Regions from separate parts of the Glaciimonas sp. GNP009 genome, predicted to be linked through region 1. Evidence: predicted binding sites of a transcription regulator. Region 1 holds the regulator's gene; each other region holds the start of a gene.
What was found. The regulator sigma-54, encoded in region 1, starts transcription at its own class of promoters, with help from an activator protein. The targets are predictions, from matches to a motif close to TGGCANGNAANCTGCTTT.
Positions count from the first base shown of each region.

Region 2: ACXX82_RS20105 (pilin) is a predicted target of sigma-54. The motif match lies at 3,148-3,165, and genes of this name have one in related genera.
Region 3: ACXX82_RS03630 (PEP-CTERM sorting domain-containing protein) is a predicted target of sigma-54. The motif match lies at 5,285-5,302, and genes of this name have one in related genera.

Region 1 is NZ_JBTGUV010000004.1:1,847,650-1,855,517, reverse strand. Features, by position in the region: gene ACXX82_RS09075 (DUF4197 domain-containing protein) at 78-776, shown strand; gene hpf (ribosome hibernation-promoting factor, HPF/YfiA family) at 1,135-1,488, opposite strand; gene ACXX82_RS09065 (RNA polymerase factor sigma-54) at 1,622-3,109, opposite strand; gene lptB (LPS export ABC transporter ATP-binding protein) at 3,136-3,888, opposite strand; gene lptA (lipopolysaccharide transport periplasmic protein LptA) at 3,890-4,429, opposite strand; gene lptC (LPS export ABC transporter periplasmic protein LptC) at 4,503-5,105, opposite strand; gene ACXX82_RS09045 (KdsC family phosphatase) at 5,102-5,674, opposite strand; gene ACXX82_RS09040 (KpsF/GutQ family sugar-phosphate isomerase) at 5,674-6,726, opposite strand; gene ACXX82_RS09035 (S8 family peptidase) at 7,053-7,868, opposite strand, start outside.
Region 2 is NZ_JBTGUV010000004.1:4,347,498-4,355,365, reverse strand. Features, by position in the region: gene ACXX82_RS20115 (hypothetical protein) at 1-294, opposite strand, end outside; gene thrC (threonine synthase) at 727-2,187, opposite strand; gene ACXX82_RS20105 (pilin) at 2,541-3,098, opposite strand; gene gmk (guanylate kinase) at 3,699-4,343, shown strand; gene rpoZ (DNA-directed RNA polymerase subunit omega) at 4,425-4,628, shown strand; gene ACXX82_RS20090 (RelA/SpoT family protein) at 4,662-6,935, shown strand; gene ACXX82_RS20085 (DUF1178 family protein) at 7,022-7,498, opposite strand; gene ACXX82_RS20080 (peptidoglycan DD-metalloendopeptidase family protein) at 7,828-7,868, opposite strand, start outside.
Region 3 is NZ_JBTGUV010000004.1:568,137-576,004, reverse strand. Features, by position in the region: gene ACXX82_RS03640 (hypothetical protein) at 1-3,952, shown strand, start outside; gene ACXX82_RS03635 (hypothetical protein) at 4,207-4,557, opposite strand; gene ACXX82_RS03630 (PEP-CTERM sorting domain-containing protein) at 5,399-6,166, shown strand; gene katG (catalase/peroxidase HPI) at 6,365-7,868, opposite strand, start outside.

The DNA of each region.
Region 1 (7,868 bases):
AGTGATCAGCTGATGTTTCTTATATATTTTTGCGCGTGTTTTTGTTTGCTTTTTCGTCTTTATAAAAGGGACTTTACATGAAATTTATCTTTCAACCGGCATTACGTTTAGGTCTGGTGATCTCTTTAGTCTCTACCGCCGCGATGGCATTTTCTTTGGCGGATTTGAGCAATCAGGATGCCAACTCAGGACTGAAGGCGGCGCTCAATAAAGGCGCGGACGTTGCAGTTGCCAAGCTGGGCGTCGAAAACGGATTTTTAAATAACGATAAAGTAAAAATCGGATTGCCAGGGATGCTAGAGAAAGCACGACCGCTGCTTAAAATGACAGGGAAGGGCCAACAACTGGATGATCTGGTCGTGTCGATGAATCATGCCGCAGAGTCTGCCGTGCCATTGGCGAAGCCGTTGCTCCTGAATGCGGTGAAATCCATGTCGGTCACGGATGCGAAGAATATTCTGAGTGGCGGCGACACATCGGTAACCGATTTTTTCAGAGAGAAAACTGCCACCCCGTTAGGAGAAAAATTTCTCCCGATAGTAAAGAAAATCACCGACCGTAACGGTGTATCCACACAATACAATTCGACGATGGGATTGGTCAGTAAAACGGGTCTTGTGCCAGGTCAGGCGGCGACTGTTGAAGGCTATGTCACGCAGCGCACCTTGGATGGCTTGTTTTACATGATAGGGGAAGAGGAAAAAGCGATTCGACGTGATCCGATCGGTGCTGGCAGTGCAATTATCGGAAAAGTTTTTGGCGCATTAAAGCAATAGGCTGCGGCATACCATCGTCATGGTATTTTTGATGTGGACCGAATTGGGAAAGTTACGGGTCTGGCGACTTTATGAAAACTCTTTTGAGAGTGACGTTATAAAGCTTCTTGCTTAGTTATTTGTTTTGGCCGCTGTTTGAGGTGTACCCGGTTGCGTTCGAGACATTCGGCGATGCCTCCGAACACTGCTAAACGATGCAAAGTGTTACGAACATATTCGGGCAGGGCGTGTGTAAGTAATATAATTTTAAAATGACAAAGGGCGCATTAACTGCGCCCTTGCTCATTTGTCAGTATAGTATTTTTCAATTTATTTATTGAGCAATACTTACGTTGACCGCATTAGAGAACCCCGTCCATCACGTTGCTGCGATGGGCAAATCCTCAGGTAGATGCTTGATTGCCGAATGTTGATGATTCTGCAATTTGTCCTTATATTTAATCACTTGTCGATCGAGTTTGTCGATTAACAAATCGATGGCGGCGTAAAGGTCATGCGCAATGCTCTCGGCATGCAGGTCTTTGCCTTTAACGCGCAGATTAATTTCGGCTTTTTGACGCTTTTCTTTCTCTGTGATTTTGTCTACCGTCAGGATCACACTAATATCTATGACCTGATCGAAGTGGCGCTTGATACGCTCCAATTTGCTTAGCACGTGTTCGCGAATGGCGGGAGTTACGTCGAGGTGATGCCCACTAATTGTGAAATTCATACAGCGCTCCTATCAAGTGTGTCGTTGGCGGTTCGGACCGGGACGATTAATTCAGTGTTGAATCACCAATTTATTCATCAACCATAAATCAATCAGTCAGAACACAGCGACGTTTGTGCAAACAAGCAAACAGCTATAAAGATTTACGCAAATTGACCGGCGGAATTCGTAAAGCTTCGCGATATTTTGCGACGGTGCGACGGGCCACTACCATACCTTGTTCCGCGAGCATGTCGGCAATCTTGCTGTCAGAGAAAGGACTTTTAGAATCTTCCGCTCCTATCAGTTGTTTGATTAACGCCCGTATCGCCGTTGAGGAAGCCTCTCCACCTGCCTCTGTAGCAACATGGCTGCCAAAGAAATACTTTAATTCGAACATCCCGTGTGGGGTGAGCATGTATTTCTGAGTAGTTACACGTGAGATAGTACTCTCGTGTAATCCTAGTGTATCAGCTATTTCGCGCAACACAAGAGGTCGCATAGCAACCGCCCCATGTGAGAAAAAATTCCGTTGACGCTCAACAATTGCCTGCGCTACACGCAGTATGGTATCGAAGCGCTGACGCATATTTTTGATCAGCCACTTTGCCTCCTGTAGCTGCGAGTTAAGTGATCCCTCGCTCTTGCCCTGCTTGAGAATGTTGGCATAAAGAGCATTAACTCGAAGCCTTGGCATAACGTCATTGTTGAGCATTACCTGCCAACCATTTTTTGTTTTTCTGACAATTACATCTGGTACGACATAATCTGACGCACCGCCAGCAAAGGTCGCGCCGGGATGAGGATTACATTTTTTGATAATAATTTGTGCCTCGCGCAAATCTTCATCATCACACTCCAGCGCTTTTTTGATTTTATTAAAATCGCGCTGGGCAAATAAGGTCAGATAACCTTCAACGATTGTTAGTGCCAGTCGGCGTGTGACGAACGCTACTTTGGGAAATGCTTTGATTTGCAATGCGAGGCATTCTGACGCGTTGCGTGCTCCGACACCAGTTGGGTCGAAGCTTTGGACCATCTTCAAGGCCATCGACAATTCTTCTATCTCGATATCAAGTTGCTCTGGAAGACGTGCAAAAATATCGTCTAGTGATTCCTCCAGGTAGCCGTTTTCATCAAGCGCATCAATGATCAACTCGATCAATGCACGGTCGCGTTGCTGATCAACAGCTTCACGCATTTGTTTGAGCAAATGTTCGCGCAACGTCGATTCGCAGGCTTCTAATTGTGGTCGTGAATCCTCATCATCTGGGGCTTTGGAGGTTCGGGAAACGTCGTCAAAGCTCCATTCGCTGTCAGTATTGCCGTTCTCTTGATTGTTTTCGCCAGACTCGGGCGCTTCACCACCGCCCTCAGGCTCAGTTGGCGAGCTGCTTACTTCACTGTCACCTGGTGGCGCATCCATTGTTGAGGCACTGGTACTGATCGCCCCGTCGGCGAGTAATCGCACTGAATTGTCCAGGGGATCGTCGAGGCGTTCCAGTAACGGGTTATCCGAAAGGATATGTTCAAGTTCCTGATGTAACTCCAACGTAGACAATTGCAACAATCGAATCGATTGCTGCAATTGCGGGGTTAGCGCCAGATGCTGCGAGGTACGGAGTTGGAGAGATTGTTTCATGGGCGCTAGGGAATCCGTTGAATCCGTTACATGCGGAAATGTTCACCCAGATAAACTCGTCGCACTGATTCGTTGGCGATGATGTCGTCTGGACTGCCGCTGGCTAGCACGCTACCTTGGTTGATGATGTATGCCCGGTCACAAATGCCGAGCGTTTCGCGCACATTATGGTCGGTGATCAAGACACCGATGCCGCGCTCTTTAAGGAACCTGACGATACGTTGAATTTCGATAACGGCGATAGGATCAATACCGGCGAACGGCTCATCAAGAAGCACGAAGCGCGGATTGGTGGCTAAAGCACGGGCGATTTCAACTCGTCGTCGCTCTCCACCGGACAAAGATAATGCCTGATTTTCCCGCAATTTCTCAATTTGCAATTCTTGTAGCAGTGAATCGAGTTTGTCCGAGATTTCATCTTTGGTCAGTGCTTTGCCGTTTGGCCGCTGTAATTCAAGTACCGCACGAATATTGTCTTCGACCGTTAGCTTGCGAAAAACAGAGGCCTCTTGCGGCAGATAAGACAGGCCAAGCACCGCGCGTTGATGAATCGGTAAACGCGAGATGTCAACGCCATCTAAATCAATTGTTCCACCATCCGATGGCACCAGACCGACGATCATATAGAAAGAAGTCGTTTTTCCAGCGCCGTTAGGACCAAGCAAGCCGACGACCTCGCCGTTATTTACTTTCAAAGAGACATCGCGGACTACTTGGCGCGCGCCATAACTTTTTTGCAGCCCTTTAACGATCAAGGTGCTTAAATTTGTAGAGGTCATCTTATTTACTCTTCGGCTGGATGACTGCTTTGATGCGGCCCGCGCCAGGTTGACTATTGCCGGAAACATTGTTACTGACCGAGTAGAACTCCACGCGACTATCGTAAGAGATGAATTCGCCGTTTACAACATCGGTGACTTTGGTCCCTTGCAGACGTCGCATTTGCGCTTTCGAAAATAATTTAACGATTTCAGTTTTATCGTCGTACTCAATTCGCTCAGCTTCACCTTCGATCCATAAGTCAGGACCGCCGTCGCGCTTTTGGCGAAACGTGGCTAAGCCACCGGGAGGTGCGTATAAGGTGGCAAATTGATAGCCTGATGGGTCCGTCGTGACGACGACTTTGTTGGCTTTCATGATCAGCGTGCCGCGGGTCAGTATCACCTTGCCGGTGAATATCTTTACTTGTTTTACGTCGTCCAGCGTGAACTGGTCTGCGTCTACGTTGGATGGTTTATCTGCGTCAGCTTTTTCAGCATGGGCACCTGAAATACAAGTCAGTTGCAGCGCGAGTAGGGTTAAAAATAGAATACGTTTCATAAAAATCCTGAAAGGGGATACTGGCACTAAAAGCAACAATGGCTTCAATAGGATTATCCGGTAATCATGTGAGTTATTTAGTCTGCCGCGGTGTTGCGCGATAGGTGCCACGGACATTGTTTAATAGGCGTAATTGCATAGTCGCATTATTGGCATACATACCAACACCGGTCATTTTCGACTGATCGATCGTGATTTCGACCGCCTTGTTACTTGTCATAATGTCATCATCTGGCAATAGCTGAAGGTACTCGGACTGCAAATGAAGCTTTGACGACTTTGGCGTCGCTGAGCGGTCTGCGTTCACATTGCCGTACATATTCACTTTACTGTTGTTGTCTTCGATTTTGGCAGTATTGGAGCGCAAGGTCATCGGCGGTTGTTGTTTATCAAGGCTACGAATGACGGGAAGAATCACGTCAAATGAATCGTCGGCGGGATTGTGCGTCAGGCGTTGACCTGAGATGTTGTAGCGTGGCTGACCATTAAGTGCGAGTTGCACATAATTAAAATTTTCGACGTAATAATCAGGCGCAACACGCGGCGCACCCGGCAATAATTGCTCTGTATTTTTACGCATCACTTCCATGATCCAGAAACTACCGAGAGTGAGTGCCACACACACCGTCAGCAGCAGCATGAAGCGTAGGCGAAAAGTTGACCGCAGGTTTTTCATGCCGCCTCTATGACGCCGGTCAAATACTGTGCCAAAGCGGCGGCGTACTTGCCTTGCGCACGCAGAATTAAATCACAGACTTCACGCGCAGCGCCTTGCCCGCCGTTTGCCTGCGTAACATAGTGAACGCGCGATTTGACCTCCTGATGACCATTGGGGACACTGACAGCAAAACCGGTACGCGTCAAAATAGGCAGGTCAATGATGTCGTCGCCAATAAAACCGCAAACATCTGGGGTAAGGTTGGTATCGGCCAATAACGCGGCAAATGCGGTATTTTTGTTATGCGCGCCTTGATAGACGTGCGTAATGCCGAGATCGCTCACCCGACGGCTGACGATGGCTGAGCTGCGCGCACTGATAATGGCGGTGATAATCCCTGCTTGTTGGAGTAATTTGATGCCGAGTCCGTCGAGTACATTGAAACGTTTTATTGCCTCTCCGTCGGGACCAAACAATATGCCACCATCGGTCAACACGCCATCGACGTCAAAAATCATCATCTTGATTTGGGCGGCGCGCGCCATGACTTCTGCGGGTATGTTAATAGTATTGGGGGCGGCTACCATCAAATCACCTTGGCACGGGTCAAATCATGAATATGTAGCGCACCGACCAGTTTGCCATCGGCATCTGCCACCAGCAACTGGTTAATTCGGAACTCTTCCATGATTTGTACAGCATCAACTGCCAATTGGTCAGGGCCAACAGTACGCGGATTAGCATGCATCACGTCGGCAATTGTCAGCTTGGAAAAGTCCTGTACGTGTTCAATTAGGCGTCGCAGATCGCCGTCGGTGAATACGCCGACAGGGTGAAATTTATCGTCCACGATTGCCGTCATGGCAATACCTTTGTGTGTGATTTCGAGCAATGCTGCCGATAACGATACTTCTGCGGTGACCGCAGGAATATCGGCACCGCTGCGCATAACGTCACGCACGTGGGTCAGTAAGCGTCTGCCGAGCGCGCCGCCAGGATGGGAGCGAGCAAAATCTTCTTCACGAAAGCCACGCGCATCCAGCAATGCTACCGCCAGCGCGTCACCTAGCGCCAAGGTCGCGGTAGTACTTGCAGTTGGCGCAAGATTAAGGGTGCACGCCTCTTGGTCTACTTTGACGTTGAGATGAACTGTTGCTAACTGTGCAAGGGAAGAGTGGTCATTGCCGGTCATCGCAATTAGCGTCGCGCCCATGCGTTTAACGATCGGCACGATCGCCATTAACTCGGCGGTTTCGCCGGAGTTGGAAATAGCGATAAAAGCGTCATTTTCTGTCACCATCCCAAGATCGCCATGGGCGGCTTCGGCGGGATGAATGAATAAGGCCGGTGTGCCGGTCGATGCCAGCGTTGAGGCAATTTTTCGGGCTATATGACCGGACTTGCCGATACCAGAAACAACGACACGACCGGTACAGCTCAACAATAGTGCGACCGCTTGCGCAAAGGGAGCTTCAATGGCCCCCATTGCACTGTCGGCAGACATCCCGGCGCTGTCAGAAATGCGGTTTTTTAGCGCAATTATTGCATCCGCTTCGATTTGTAGCGTTTGACACGCGAGCTCAAGCGCTCGTTTGGCGTTAAAAGATTTTGGCAAGATTTTGGCATGGATTACACTCATCTCGAAAGTATAAACGAATTCCTAAAGCAAAAAACTTGCCAGTGTCATTATGGTGCAATTAATATCGACATATTGCACGGTGGTGTTGCGTACAGCGTCGGATAATCATTTTAATTATTAAATTAATTATTAAATTAATTATCAATCATGCAATTGTTGAGCAATAACTAAGCAAACATGTTTTCCACATCAGGATTGACGCATTTCTATGCGCTGTTACACAGTATTAGATGCTTATCCTGCCCATCGCAGGCTCGCCTAGCGGATGCCGGGTGAATACTTGATGAGCGAGATTGCGTAGCCAGCACGACAGCGCAATCAAACCATTAATGGTTGCATGCCCCACGATCAGCCCACTCAAAGCCCCAACCTTGATTGATGGTATCGGTATAAGCCGGATCGCCCGGTTCCCGTTGCGAATGCCACATTGCAAGATAGATGCGACCGTTATGCTGGACCATATCTCCCCCTTGATAGCTCTGACTTTGCTTCCACAATGGTTTGCATTCTTCCACTGGTATTGGTGCGACGTCATCTGCTTTCACTATTACGGTGTGGTTCTTCTGCGCGCTCAACTTTCCGTCATTTGCGGTGACGGTGAAGTGATACTGTGTCTCCTGTGCCAGTGTAGGAGCAGTGAAAGTGAGTTGCGCGCCATCCGCTATGAATGCCAGTGGAGGCGATACTTTCCAGCTATAAGCTAGCTTGCCGCCATCGGCAGCGCTTGAGCCCGCAGCGTCTAACTTCACCGAAGTGCCGCTTGTTGCTTGCGTGGGACCGCTAACGACGACGACCGGTGGTCGACTTTCTTCCGACTTTTTCACAGTAATTTTTTGCTCAGCGTGCGCTTTACGTCCGCCATGGCTGCTGGAGACATCAATTGTTACCTGATAACTGCCGGCGGCTAATGTTGAAAGCGTCAATTCCTGCTGCGCGCCTTGCAACACTCCCGCACCAGTTGCATCCTGAATTTTCCAGTTATACACCGGGGGTGTACCAGCTTCGCCTTTAAAGTTTGGTGCGGCCTTCAAATTCGCTGCTTGCCCCTGTACGATTGACGTCGGACCGACAATTTCTACGTTCGTGGCTACTACACTTACTTTCATGGTGGAACTGCTTTGCACACCCTTTTTGTTGGTAAT
Region 2 (7,868 bases), 2.5 Mb from region 1:
CTTCAAGAACAACGTCAAAGGTGGCTGCGCCTGCAACTTCAAGAACAACGTCAAAGGTGACTGCACCTGCAACTTCAAGAACAACGTCAAAGGTGGCTGCGCCTGCAACGTCAAGAACAACGTCAAAGGTGGCTGCACCTGCAACTTCAAGAACAACGTCAAAGGTGGCTGCGCCTGCAACTTCAAGAACAACGTCAAAGGTGGCTGCACCTGCAACTTCAAGAACAACGTCAAAGGTGGCTGCGCCTGCAACTTCAAGAACAACGTCAAAGGTGGCTGCGCCTGCAACGTCAAAGGTGGCTACGCCTGCAGGTCAAAAACTACTATGTCATTAGAGTCAAAGCCAACTTCGTTTATCAATACTTACTACGACAAACCGTTTACCACCAAGGCTGCGGCTTTTGACGTTGACGTACTCCGTCATGGACGCTGCCAAGTATTTCAGCTGTCAGTCGGGAATTGTTGGAAGACATGTTTGAGCGTAGCGAGTTGGTCTTTCAACCCGACTGGCGGCTGAAATGCTTGGGAACCCGCAGGGCAGCGTCAGTTGCGGTCGCCTTCTTTTTGGTTACGTTTTCTTGGCGGGGCGCGCCGAGCCAAGCAAGAAAAAGTGACTGGCGGTCGGGCCACCCCCGACAAAGCCCCCACGGAGCAGTAACCGTATTAAGTAACGACGTCCAAACCCAAGCCCAAACTCAACCAAACCAAACCAAACCAAACATTCATTTACAACCCCGTATGCCCAGCAATATACCCCTTAACCACCCCAACATCCGCCGCCATCACATCAAACCGCTGCGGCAGCGCCTCAATATTCTCAAACCCATCAGGCCGCTCTGCATCTCGCCCCAAAGCCTCACGAATCGTTTCATTAAATTTCGCTGGCAACGCAGTCTCCAACACAATCATCGTCACACCCGGCGTCATGTAATCGCGTGCGACTTTCACGCCATCCGCAGTATGCGTATCAATAGTAATCCCATACCGCTTCTCAACATCTCGAATCGTATCCAAACGATCCTGATGCGTCGACTTGCCTGACTGGAAACCATACTCGGCAATTTTACGGAACTCATCGCCATCACTACCGGGATTGCCCGACAAATCAAAGCCACCCTGCGTCTCAACTTTATGAAACAACGCACTCAGACGCGCATGATCGCGACCCAGCAAATCATACACAAAACGTTCAAAATTCGACGCTTTGCTGATATCCATGCTCGGGCTGCTGGTGTGGTACGTTTCGGCTGATTTGCGAACGCGGTAAATACCGGTGCGGAAAAACTCGTCCAACACATCATTCTCATTGGTCGCAGCCACCAACTTATCAATTGGCAACCCCATCATGCGCGCAATATGTCCGGCGCAGATATTACCAAAATTACCTGAAGGCACGGTGAATGACACTTTTTGGTCGTTGCTGGTCGTGGCGCTCAAATAACCACGGAAGTAGTACACCACCTGCGCGACGACGCGTGCCCAGTTGATCGAATTAACGGTGCCGATTTTTTGCGCTGCTTTGAACGCGTGATCGTTAGACACGGCTTTGACCATATCCTGACAATCATCGAATACACCTTCGACTGCGATATTAAAAATATTCGGATCTTGCAGGCTAAACATTTGCGCAGACTGAAATGCGCTCATCTTTTTATGTGGTGACAGCATAAACACGCGGATGCCCTTTTTGCCACGCATTGCGTACTCAGCCGCGCTACCCGTATCACCCGACGTCGCGCCAAAAATATTCAACGCCGCATCGTCCTTGGCCAAGGTGTATTCAAACAGGTTACCCAGCAACTGCATCGCCATATCCTTGAACGCCAGCGTCGGTCCATTGGATAGCGCTTGCAGAACAAGTTTGCAGCCGTCGGTTTCTTCCAACACGCGCAAAGGCGTGATTTCTTCAGCATTTTCACCTGCACGACCGTTGCGATAGACCGCACCGGTATAGGTTTTATGCGTCAACGCCTTCAAATCCGCTTCCGGAATATCAGTCGCAAATTTCCGCAGCACCTCAAAAGCGAGGTCCGCGTATGACAATGTGCGCCAATGATTGAGCTCGGCAGCGCTCACCTGCGGATATTCTGCGGGCAAATATAGCCCACCGTCCGGTGCAAGACCGCCCAGCAAAATGTGCGAAAAAGATTGTGCCGTAGCGTGGCCGCGCGTGGAAACGTATTGCATAGGGTCTATGTAGTTGTATGTGCTAGCAAAAAATGCAGAGGGAGATTGGATGGCTAAGCGCATTAACAAGCCCCTTAACCAAATCCTCATCGATTGGGCAGTATTATAGCTGCCGATTAGGCATCACCGCTGAATCGCGCTTGAATTGACAATTGCTAACTATAATCACCGCTCAGGAGAATTAATAGCACTACGATACCGAATTTGGTCATCCCAATAGCCAAGAGAGCAACAATATCCGAGCATCGCCGATGCGTATAAGTAAAGAAAGTAGACTATTGATCAAATTACGCTCTGAAATGTAAAAAAGATGCCGAAGCATCTTTTTTTGACTTACGTTACAACTAAGCCTGTTAGCGGCAGGAAGCTGGAGCGTATTTAGCCAGCAATGTCCCAGCAGTAACAGTCAGCATGTTTTGAGCTGTTGCTGTTGCTTGAGTCGCAGATGCGCAACCCCAGTCAAGCGCGCCAGTCGTTCCCGCAGCTTGCGCTGCAGCCAGCTTGACTGAAGCACCGGCAGCGGCTGTGCGGACATATGGTCCCAATACAATCGTATTCGCTGCCGCACCCACACCCACTGATGCAGCATTATAAACAATCGTGATCTCTCCATTTGCAGCAATCTGAACCGAATTAACGTATTTGCTGTTCGCACCAGTAGCACCTGCTTGCGCATTCCAAGTTGCCCTTGCGGTCACCAGATCAGCGGCGGATGTTGCACCTTCGGTTGCAATGGCGAGCTTGGCACTTTCGGCCAATGCCAAACCTTCAGTAACCCGTGTACGGACGATGTAATCTTGATAAGCTGGCAATGCAATCGCAGCCAAAATACCGATAATCGCAACAACGATCATCAACTCAATCAGCGTGAAACCTTTTTGTGCTTTAGTCGACAAGCGACGAATAGACATATTCATGAAGTAAACTCCCTCTAGATTCAGTTGAACTTCTACAGACGATAGAGCATGGACCGTGCCAGCTCTGCTTTTCTGCTAACCGCCCTAGTAAAGGCCAAGGACAAGCGCGTTTTTTACTACGTAAGTATCGACAAAATTCGTCTGTTTCATCATTTTACATGACCAAAACCGTCACTTGACCCGTGCTTTCATTCCTAAAGATGGTAATTGCCTGATTCGCCACATAAATTGACAAGCGATTACATTCATAGCTTTTCGTCGGAAGAAAGTCTTGGACAAAAAATCAATTCCATTCAGGCTAGATGCTTTTACATTTCTCAAAAGAAAAATTTGCGCACTATCCACGGGTTTACTACGCTTTTGCCACATTTATAACGCGCACTCCACACTATCCTCCCTGCAACACGTCATCTGCACTGATACAATGCTGCTCTATCAGCAAGCCATGCACTCAGGCGTTGATGCCTTATTTGATCTCACTTTGATCTCACGTCTGCGCACAATGGCAAGCCACCCTTTTTTACGAATAAGTTGACCGCTATGACGCCGCCACTGTTACCTCTATCGCCGAACGAACACCTGAACGTAGCTGCCATGCCCGACGAACACCCAATGTCTGGAAGCTTATTTATGGTGGTCGCCCCGTCTGGTGCGGGCAAATCGACGCTGGTAAATGCGTTGCTGGCGCAAGAGCCCGCGATTAAGCTGTCGATTTCTTATACGACCCGACCGCCACGCACTAAAGAGAAAAACGGACGAGAATATCATTTCACTTCAGTGGAAGACTTCCGAGCGCGTCATAAGCAAGGTGAGTTTCTGGAATGGGCCGAAGTGCATGGCAACTATTACGGCACTTCCCGCCTGGCGATTGCCGAACAAATGCAAGCCGGAACGGACGTTTTGCTAGAAATCGACTGGCAAGGCGCGCAACAGGTTAAAAAGCAATTTCCCCACGTTGTTGGTATTTTTATCTTGCCGCCGTCCATCGCTGCGTTGGAAGATCGTCTCAAAAAACGCGGACAGGACGAGCCACAGGTGATAACCCGCAGAATTCTGGCCGCTGGCGGGGAAATCGCGCATGCGCCTGAGTCCGAATATGTTATTATCAACCAAGAATTTGCTACTGCTTTGTCGGAACTAACTGCTATTGTCAAAGCGACACGATGTCGCTTCGCGCAACAAGCAGTTCGTAACGCATCCTTATTTGCGCAACTTGGCATTCATGCCAACCTAAGTTGACACCACGTTAATCTTGACGACAACGACGCTCAAACGGCGTTGATGCAAGAGCGACAATGACCCTGTTTTTTCGGAGAACATATGGCCCGCATTACCATTGAAGATTGCATCAAGCACATCCCTAACCGTTTTCAATTGACTCTTTCCGCAACATACCGCGCACGTCAGCTTTTACAAGGTCACACACCTAAGGTTGATGCGAAAGACAAGCCAACTGTTATTGCCCTGCGTGAAATCGCTGCTGGCAAAGTTGGTATCGAAATGCTTAAGAAAGTGCCGGGTTAATCGTCCACGTACTGCGGCTGGTGTATAAATAGTATGAACCTGACTCCTCCAGATTCGACCTTACCATCAGCCGCTCCTGTAAAACGAGCTGTATTGCCTCGTGCTGTCAAAACTGCACCAACTGAAACATCCACTGATCAGCCAATGTCCAAAATCGGCGTTGCATCGATCACCCACCTGACTACCAAACTCGCTGAATACCTTAGCCCTTCCGAATTAAAGAAGGTCAAGGAAGCGTATCGCTTTTCAGATGAAATGCATCTGGGGCAGATGCGTAAATCAGGTGAACCCTACATTTCGCATCCAATTGCCGTCGCCGAAATTTGCGCCGATTGGAAGCTTGACGCGCAAGCGATCATGGCTGCACTTCTGCACGATGTAATGGAAGACCAGGACGTCAAAAAAGATGAGTTGATCGAACGCTTTGGCGCGCCGGTGGCTAGTCTGGTCGATGGTCTTTCCAAACTCGATAAAATTGAATTTCAAAGCCAAATCGAAGCACAAGCGGAAAATTTCCGCAAAATGTTATTGGCGATGGCGCGGGATGTCCGCGTAATTCTGATCAAGCTGGCGGATCGTCTGCACAATATGCGCACGCTCGGTGTCATGGTTCCAGAGAAAAAACGCCGTATCGCGCGCGAGACGATGGAAGTGTATGTACCGATTGCGCATCGGCTTGGTCTGAACAATATTTATCGCGAGTTGCAAGAACTGTCGTTTTCACATTTACACCCGCTGCGCCACCGCACGCTACAGAAAGCAGTCCGCGCAGCACGCGGAAATCGACGCGAAGTTGTCAGCAAAATTCTTGATTCGGTCAATACCACCTTGCTTGCTACGGGTATTCCGACGCAAATAGATGGCCGCGAAAAAACGCTTTACGGCATCTATCGCAAAATGCGGAATAAGCATCTGTCATTTTCCCAAGTGTTAGACGTGTACGGTTTCCGGATTGTCGTTGATACGTTCGCCAATTGCTACGTCGCGCTGGGTACATTGCACGCGCTGTACAAGCCGATGCCCGGCAAATTCAAGGATTACATTGCGATCCCTAAACTCAACGGTTATCAGTCGCTGCACACAACGCTGATTGGCCCTTACGGAACGCCGGTTGAGTTTCAGATCAGAACGCAAGATATGCATCGCGTGGCGGAGTCCGGCGTTGCTGCGCATTGGTTATACAAAGATGAAGATGGCGATTTAAGCGAGTTACAGCAACGTACGCATGCGTGGTTGCAGTCGCTGCTCGACATCCAGAAACAAACCGGCGACTCAGCTGAGTTTCTGGAACACGTCAAAGTCGACCTGTTCCCTGATTCTGTTTACGTGTTTACGCCAAAGTCGAAGATCATCGCATTGCCACGCGGCGCCACTGCACTCGATTTTGCCTATACGATTCATACCGACGTGGGCGATCAGACCGTTGCCGCCAAGATCAATCATGAACCCGCTCCGCTACGTTCAGAACTGCACAATGGCGATATCGTCGAAATCATCACCTCCAGCAGTTCACGCCCGAGTCCTAACTGGCTCAGCTTTGTTCGTACTGGCAAAGCGCGATCCGCGATCCGTCATCATCTGCGTACCAGCAATTTAAATGAGTCGATTGATCTCGGTAAGCGCCTGTTATCGCAAGCGCTGGCAACACTCAATCTGAACCCCGCCTTGGCGCCAGTCGTGGTTGAACGACTGCTCAACGAATCCAGCGCGAATTCAATGGAAGAGATTTATGCCGATATCGGGGTCGGCAAACGCATGGCAGCTCTGGTCGCTCGGCACATCATGGGATTGCTGGAAAACCAGCCAATTTCGTTGCCGTTATTAGACATGGAAGGCTTAGCGATACCGCTCAAAGCCGAACCGGTGGTCATCACTGGCAGCGAAGGTGTATCGATTCAATTATCGGCTTGTTGCCTGCCTATTCCGGGTGACATGCTCATCGGCCAACTCAAGCGCGATCAGGGCTTGGTAGTACATACCGAAGATTGCAATGTAGCGAAACGTCAACGCAGTAAAGATCCAGAGCGATGGATTGAAGTACGTTGGGCGCATGACTTAAACCGACGTTTTGATTGTCGCGTAAAAGTACTGGTACATAACGGCAAAGGGATTTTGGCAAGAGTCGCGGCTGACATCGGTGAGTCCGACGCCAACATCACATACGTCAATATGGATGACGATAAAGATTTACTGATGACGCAACTGGTCTTTACTATCCAGATCGAAGACCGCGTTCATCTGGCGCGTCTGATGCGCAACGTCCGTAGAATTCATGGCGTTACCCGCATTTTACGGGATCGAAGTTAACTCCGTCGACATGCTTTTTAGAGCAACGTGTTGACGCTAACACCCGCTATTCATTTTCTACTAATCTGAATTGCCGCGATCTGACGCTACTGCAACGACTCCTTGAATCGTGCCGGCAACGCCAGCTCCACGAAATCAATCCCTTCCTCTGCCAATTCTTCTCGCTGAGTGGGGCTGGCGACTCCCCGTATCGCATGACTGGGAACTTCATTGTAATGAATACGCCGCGCCTCTTCTGTAAAGCGCTCACCAACATCTTCGGTATTTTTTAACATGTAGTGTGCCATTTCAAACAATGCTGATTCCTGCCTGATCGCCAAATCGCTGCGCGTATCTTGCGCTTTCGCTGATGTTGATGCCGATGCCGAGGATGATGCCGATGTTGAAGCCGTGGCGTGAGAGAGATTCAGATGTGGAGCTGATGGCAATTTATACACCTGCGGACTGTCACAAGTCGGGCAGGTAATCAAATGACGATCAGATTGCGATAGAAAATCTTCCTCTGAAGAAAACCATCCTTCAAAGCGATGCTGCTGTTCGCAACCCAAATTATAAACTTTCATTGCTCTTACACACCCATACAGAAAAGTGATTGCTTCTTGCTTAATTGCGTTTTGCCGACAATATTAATACCGTATATGATTATATGCTACCCGTGCGTATTTTCTTTCTCGCACCATCGTCACTGTTGCTTTAGGCGCTTTTTTGCGTCTTTTTTATAACTTCTTCTATTTTTTATCGTGCCGCCCTGATTCTCTACTAAACGTGCCCACCATCGTCATGAGCTTAAGACGATTCCTACAAAACGATTTCAACTTTTAGCGCCGTTTAGCTGCAACTCACCCCATCAACGCATTCCAGAATAAAACGCGTCAACAGGCTATCAGATTGGCTAATGCCCGGGGAACAAGGCAGAAGGATCAATCGGTTTGC
Region 3 (7,868 bases), 1.3 Mb from region 1:
GCGGCTAGAGCTGCACGTACCCTTACTCAATACCGCCGATCGTCACTGGTTGAACACGCTCTCAAAGTGGTTTGTCGAGGCGGCATTGCGTGCGATTGATCCTTTGCTCAGCGCGCAACTTAATATTGATGACCCGGACTTTCGTGACACGACCTACTTAAGTTACGATGGCACATTAATGAGCATAGGCGCGGGTTTTATTAATCAATTCCCACCAAAATTCAGGTCAGCTCTTACTCCCGCCGCTCTGCGTGAAGCGGGACTGCATAGTTTGATCGATTTGTCTCCTGCGGCATGGCCTTTGACAACAGCGCCTGCACTGATACGTTTCTGTAATTCGCTTACAAAAAATACGCCAAATGAACGTCTTGGAAGTCATGTTGAGCGGATGAAATCCGGACTAGCTTCTCTGATGACACCCTTACTTCCAAAGATCCGGCTCATGCAGGCAGTCCAGGAAAAGGGGGAGCATTTCTCGTGGATTATTAATGATCGGAGTACTGAAAATGTGCTTCACAAACAGCAATCGAAGAATGCGTTAGAAGAACTTTTACTCAGTAAATATAATTTATATAATTTTGGCTTGGCGCAATTGCCAATAACCGATCGTAATAATTTAATTCGTTCAGGTAAGGTTGCTCATTTGGAAGTGTTTTTACCAAGAGTAATTTTATATGACGCGCAACACGCTGATATCTCTTATAAAGCTGCATTTACTGCAACATCTGGCTTGATCATACGAACCGGATCGATAAACGACGCGGTATCTTCCGACTATTATTTGTTTTCCGAAGAGCGCTCATGGGGGGCACCCGTTGTTTCCAAAATTACGGAGCAAATACAGCAAGCTGGTGGGGTCACGGAGTATGTGAACAAGCATCATGCCAGCTTCACAAGCGGCATTCGGTTCCCTCCTTCCGATCACACCAGCTTCGAGGCTCCCTCGATCTTTGGTTTTGCAACAAATCTAGACGAAATCGCCTTCGTGGTGAGTGAATTACAGATATTTCCCGCAGCAATTCATAAAAGAATTCCACAGACGTCGCCCTCGCAACCGCATCCTCAGACCTGGACTGAAGAAATCTTTCATTCTAATATTTATGCGCTTGGAAAATTCATTATTGGATTGATTCCAGAGGGTAATTGCGTGATCGCCATCCTTGATACAGCTGAAATGATCGCGCTGCCCGCAAAAACCGATGAGGGACGAGCGGAACAAGGAATGGCGATAGGAACAGATGCACTATTTTGTTTCACCGGATTGATTAAAATAAACGAGGCGCAGTACCTTATACCGTCTGTTCGAGCTGCTTTTAACTACGGAAGTGCAGACGAATTTGCGACATCTCAGGTCGAAAAGCATTTATCAGAGCAAATGCCAAAAACAGGCCCAGTGGCCGATCTGGCGGATGAAAAAATTAAACCGGGGGAGCGCGCGCACGTCGCTACAAAGCCTGAAGATTTACACTTTAGAACTGGTATTTCCGAATTTTTCGATACCGCGCCCGTCATAGTCGAGGCGCTCCCGAACAAAATTTCAGTTCAGGGAAATACCCTCAATGTGCCGCACAACTTATCTCCCAAAGGGCTCATCCAGAAGTCTGATGGTGGGCCGATATATCTGGTTATGGCGTTAGATCATTCAGGAAAAAGAGTGAGTTACCTCTGGAATGAATCGGAAGAAAAATTGGAATTGCAGACTGAGCAATGGCTTCAGGGATATGGACATTTGATCGATGAAGATCCACAAATTTTGTGGATGTTCATAAAAAACTTTCCAAAACGCGTATCTTCGGCAGGCATAGCTGAGATGCTGTATGACAACAAACGTCTCAACGGGGTACGCAAAGTTGAGTATCAGAGTTTTTTTGATCATACGCCGGAGCAGGTAGAGCGCGGTGTCTACAGCATAGGAGACCGCGAGTATATACAGCTTAAAGGCGAATTCTATTTGCTGGAGAAGGAAATCAAAGCCGACGGGGAGCGTCGTATTATGGGAGAAGGTATTCCAAAAGACTTACGCCTTGATATGAAATATGACGGCGTTAACTGGCACGTAACAAATAATCATTTGATTACCCCTGTCACCAGTCTTCCTGAGACTATTGTCTCTTTTAACGAAGCCTTGGAACAAGGATTCAACTTACCAGAAGGTTGGTCAACATCGACGATGTACATTGATAACTCTAACCCTGATCAATTTGTCCTCAGCTTTCAGGATAAGAGCGGTAAGACCCAATATCGTTATGGCCCAGACAGAAAAAATGCATTCGAAGAACTTTCTGCTGGTGAATTTGAAGAAAAACAATGCAGGGCGAGGCGAGCGCCACCCGAAGGTCCCAAAGCAAGTTGCAGTGCGCTAAACTTTAATATCGCCCCCCTACCGCGAGAGTCCGCGCGTACAAAGGCAATAAACCAGCTTGTTGCAATGGATGTTGAAACGCGTCCTTATTATGAGCGTCCGTTACTGCGACTGGAAATGAGTCGCGACGTTGAAAAAATTCGAAAATTGTTTCACAATAATCCGCACATTACACAACTTTTTTTCATTTTAACCACGAGAATGAATAAAGGGGAAAAATTAATGTCGCCGAGGGTAATCAACGAAATGAAGACGTTTAAATGGGGAGGTGATGGCATACCAAAAGATCGGTTACTAAGCCTAACGAATTTTTGGGACGAAATGAAGTTACGGCTCGCACGTGAGCCCAATGATGATTTTGGAGGGCAGGCCGCGGTGTTGCAAGATATCTGTGAGTCGAGCCTAAGACTTTGCAATAACCAGCGGACCTTTAGTGAACTGAAAGATATTTACAACACAAAAGTAAACACGTTGAATCAGTTAAGTGACGAATACGAAATCAATTATGTCAAACCGCAACAAAGAATCACAACGCGCTTATGGAAAAGGGTATTTGGTCCTCCTTTAACCTCAGAGGTTACCAGGGCTGCGGGCTGGACATTCGAGATACGCGCGAAAGGTTTGTCCGAAATACGTCATACTTTTGGACCATACTTTGCCGATGATATTAGCGCCGCATATGCCAACAGCCATGAACTTACGGGACAGTTGCTGGACTGGTCAAAGATTGCGCCTGAATCATTTTGGGAGCAAGTTGCTGCGTATTTTCACGTTGCCCCGGAAAAGATAACGTCAGGGTACAAAGATGAAATCATACGAATACTCTCAAAATTTAAGGGTTACGCTGCCCCAGTGCGTATCGATAAATTACGCATTATCTCGCCGTTGGTCAGCCCAGAGGGAATACGGTATCGATATAACATGCAAAAACACATAGAAGGCATTCCTCAAGAAACGGCACTCTTTGCCGACGAGGTTTTAGCCTACACGCACGAAAATGGCCTGAAACGGGGTGAGCTTTATCTAACGACTACAACATTTTTATCACCAATCAATCACCCCACTGCCTTACAGGAAACCTTACAACATGAGATATCACATTTAGCAATACCCGACGGTAAACAGGAAATTTATCTAACTGGCGACAGATCAAAATATGGGTACTGCTCAGAAAACGGGCTACGTCGGCAAGCAGACGTGTTACTCAGTTCGCCGGCCGCATTTCTGAGATATGTGAAAGGACTATCTCACGCAAAAAGGAGTTTTCTGAGGCATTTCCAGAAAGTATTGCCATCCAGCTTCAGTCAGTATTTACCTGAGGGTGTCAATACGCATATTAGTCATGAACGCTTTAGGGGCTTTATAAAAAAAGTGTTCGAAGGGCCAGCTGATGAAAAAATTAAAGCATTCATGATGCCAGATCTATTTGTCGCATGGCTTCAGCATATGTCAAAAGCTTTACCCAAAACAGGTGCTGAACAAGCAGAATTGAGACATAAGCGCGACGCTTCACCTGACGATATGAATGCTCGAGTCACAAAACTTCTGGTACGTGAATTGTTTGAAACTAGTAGCGATACCACACCCTAAACAACAAGTTTAATATTCTGAGATATATCGCTTGGGTTTAACCCACGAGGTCACCGCAGAATTATTTGACGGCTGCGCAAAAGGGCGGCGACATTGCTGACCTTTTGTTTGTGTACAGAATGATTTCTGAAGCTCAGACTAACTTGATCTGGCTGTGCTGGACGCGCAGGCACCCCACGGCCTAAACGTCAGCGCCATCGCGTGATGGCCAGTAAATAAAACGCCCCGATCACAACTATGATCGGAGCGTCAAATCAAGAAGCTAAGGGAGAGCCTGATGCCGCTGGCACGTTAGCACGATCGCTCATTCCATCAATCCGACGCGCAGCCATCTCCGTGAGCATCTGCGATGACATCAACGCGAGCCGCAACAAGCGCTCCGTGGCAATGATATCGAGCGTCGGTGCCGTATCGGTATCTCTATCCGAATTGCTTGAATGCGCCAAATCAATACAGGTCGAGATACCTTCGCAGACGTCCACCTTCATGGCAAAAAACTGCGCGTGCGGATTTGTTTGATGGTGAGAAGGCAGCCATGAAAATGGCTTGTGATAAGCCTCCGGAAATTCCGCTTCGTCGGATGGCGTGATTGGCGGCTTGCTCATGATTGTGCCGCCGTGACGAATTGCGGGTGGGCGAGGTTAGACGTGGTGGTGCGAGACATTGCGGACTCCTTGGATAGGATGAAACCGCGCCCCGCTGCTAAACGGGGTGGGCGGCAAATGGCAGGGTTAGCAGACCAGTATCCAAAGCAACCGGCAGGCCGAAGCCTCCCCACCATTGCCCCCCAAAAAGGCGCAACAAAGGTGAGTGCACAAAAAAACGGCAGTGCGCCGTTTTTTTGTGCACTTTGGATAAGTCAGGCTGCTAAACCCGTTCCCTTTTTTGTAGGGACGAAAACAGTATAGAGCATTGGTGTGATTTTGCGAAGATTTGATTGTTTGGCGGCAGGGCGGTACGTTGATCGACTTATTTATCCAATGGCGTCTTTATAAGGCCTGACAATTTCGGTAAAGCTTTGGCTGCGATGTCTTATATTTTGATGGCATGACTTTAATCAATCCTGTGTTTATCTCGCAAAAATGACGACGTGTTGTATTTGGATTCGTCTTAGTTGCGCGTCATCGACAGTTCTGGTGATTAAAGACATTGATATATTGATCAATCACTTAGCGGGGAAGGGCGTGCAGGGCGCTACGAACAACGTGTCGGAATTTTTTACATTCGGCGTCAGGCTTGTCCAGACATCTCAATCGCGCTGATGTAGAGGTTATAGATAAGTAGATGATTCTTAAAGAGAATCACCCAAAAAACGCTCCGTACTCAGAGTTTTGGCATAGTTCTTCCTATTTTTCTGAATATCGGCATGTGAAGCCAATATCCTCGTTGAATAAGATAAGACGTGGATTTATTCGGAGTTGAGTTTATATTTTGAGGGAATGAAAAGTGAAAATTTTTTTGAAAAGAACGCTTGAAGTACTCGGAGCTGCGGCGTTAATGAGTGTCCTGCTAGTTGGCACTGCCAGCGCATCCGTTATTGGATATCGCTCGGGTGTTGGTGGTTTTGGTGGCCTCGGTGGTGGTTCGGGCTTTGACGCCCTTTTTGCAGCAGCTGGTGACACGGTTGCTTTAACAGATTTCAACAGTGCAAGCGCTGTGAGTTCTGCGACTGGGCTATGGATGAATGGCGGTACAAATGTTTTAAATGGCACGGAACAAAGCAACCTGCTCAGTTTTTTGAACTCTGGTGGGCGTGCCGTGTATGTGACTGATCGTTCTGATTCTGGGCCGTGGTCAGTGTCGACAGCCTCCATTCTGGGATTATTTGGCGCTGCAGATATCCATACCGGCGGTGATAACGGAACTTATGCAACTATAGGGAGCAACGCATTGGTGGCCGGTGTCACAAATATAAAGTTCAATACCTGGTCAGCTGTCGATCCAACGAAAGCGAGCCCGACGTTGCTAACGGCAAATGGTATGGCGGCCGTTTATAACGTTGGCCTTGGACAGCTTCTGTTCATTGGTGATACTAACTGGCAGAATGGTTCTATTGGTGCAGACGGTACTAGCGGCGCAGACGATGCAGCGTTCGCTAACAATATAGTTTCGTGGCTTGGCACTGAAAGAACCGCTGTTCCCGAGCCAGGCTCGATCGCACTTTTTGGTGTTGCGTTAGCAGGTTTAGTATTTGTCCGTCGTCGTAAAGTATAGTCGATTGCAATTTGCAATTTAGATGAAAGGATTCAGCACAACCGGTTGAGTCCTTTTACTCTTCTTTCAGCGACAGTCGGTATAATTTTCTGTTCCCACCGCACAAAAAAAGCCCCGAATTTCGGGGCTTTTTAATCATAGCTGCATAGCCAACTATCGCGCGATTAGTCAGTGAAATCGCAGGACTTTTATCTGCAATCAAGCAAGATCGTAACGATCCAGGTTCATCACCTTAGTCCAGGCTGCAACAAAGTCATGCACCATTGCTTGCTGCGCGTCGCTGCTGGCATACACTTCGGCGATAGCGCGCAGTTGGGAGTTGGAGCCGAACACGAGATCAGCCACCGTACCTGTCCATTTGGGTTCGCCTGTTGCCCGATCAAGCCCTTCCAATACGCCTTCAGACGTAGTTGACTTCTGCCACTTCGTGCTCATGTCGAGCAAGTTCACGAAGAAATCATTGGTCAATGTTTCGGACTGTTTGGTCAACACCCCGTGCTTGGTTTGTCCGAAGTTTGTATTCAACGCGCGCATGCCACCGATCAGTACTGTCATCTCGGGAGCACTGAGCGTCATCAAGTTAGCCCGATCCACCAGTAGTTCAGCCGCTGATCCTTCAAGTCCCTTGCGGAGGTAGTTGCGAAACCCATCTGCTACTGGTTCCAGTGGCGCGAATGAGTGCGCATCGGTCTGCTCTTGTGAAGCATCTGTGCGCCCTGGCGAGAAGGGAACCGTGATGTCGTGGCCGCCCTTTTTTGCCGCTGCCTCAACGGCAGCGCTGCCGCCCAAAACGATTAAATCCGCGAGAGAAATCTTTTTGCCGCCCGATTGCGCGCCATTGAAATTCTTCTGGATTACTTCCAGGGCCTGAAGCACCTTGGCCAATTCAACCGGTTGATTCACCTCCCAGTCCTTCTGCGGCGCAAGGCGAATGCGCGCACCGTTGGCACCGCCGCGCTTGTCACTTCCGCGGAACGTTGCCGCCGACGCCCAGGCAGTCGTGACCAGTTGAGAGATGGACAGTCCTGATGCGAGGACGGCAGCTTTCAGTGCCGCAATGTCCTGCTCACCGACCAATTCATGATCGACTGACGGAAGCGGGTCTTGCCACAGCAACTGTCCCTTCGGAACAAGCGCACCAAGGTAACGCGCGACCGGGCCCATATCGCGATGGGTCAGCTTGTACCAGGCCTTGGCAAACACTTCTGCGAATTCTTGTGGATTCTGGTGAAAGCGGCGAGAAATCTTTTCATAGGCAGGGTCGATCCGCAACGAGAGGTCGGTGGTCAACATAAATGGCGCATTCCGCTTCGTTGAATCGTGGGCATCCGGTACAGTCCCGGCTCCCGCACCATTCTTGGGAGTCCACTGGTGGGCACCGGCGGGGCTCTTGGTCAGCTCCCATTCATAACCGAACAGAGTGTCAAAGTAGCTGTTGTCCCACGTAGTTGGTGTGGCAGTCCATGCGCCTTCGAGACCGCTGGTGAACGTGTCGACGCCTTTGCCGCTACCGAAGGAATTTTTCCAGCCTAAGCCTTGCTCTTCGATTTCGGCGCCTTCGGGTTCGCGGCCGACGTGGTCCTCTGACGCTGCGCCATGGCATTTGCCGAAGGTGTGACCGCCCGCGCAGAGCGCGACTGTTTCTTCGTCATTCATGGCCATGCGGGCGAATGTTTCGCGGATATCGCGTGCGGCCAAGAGT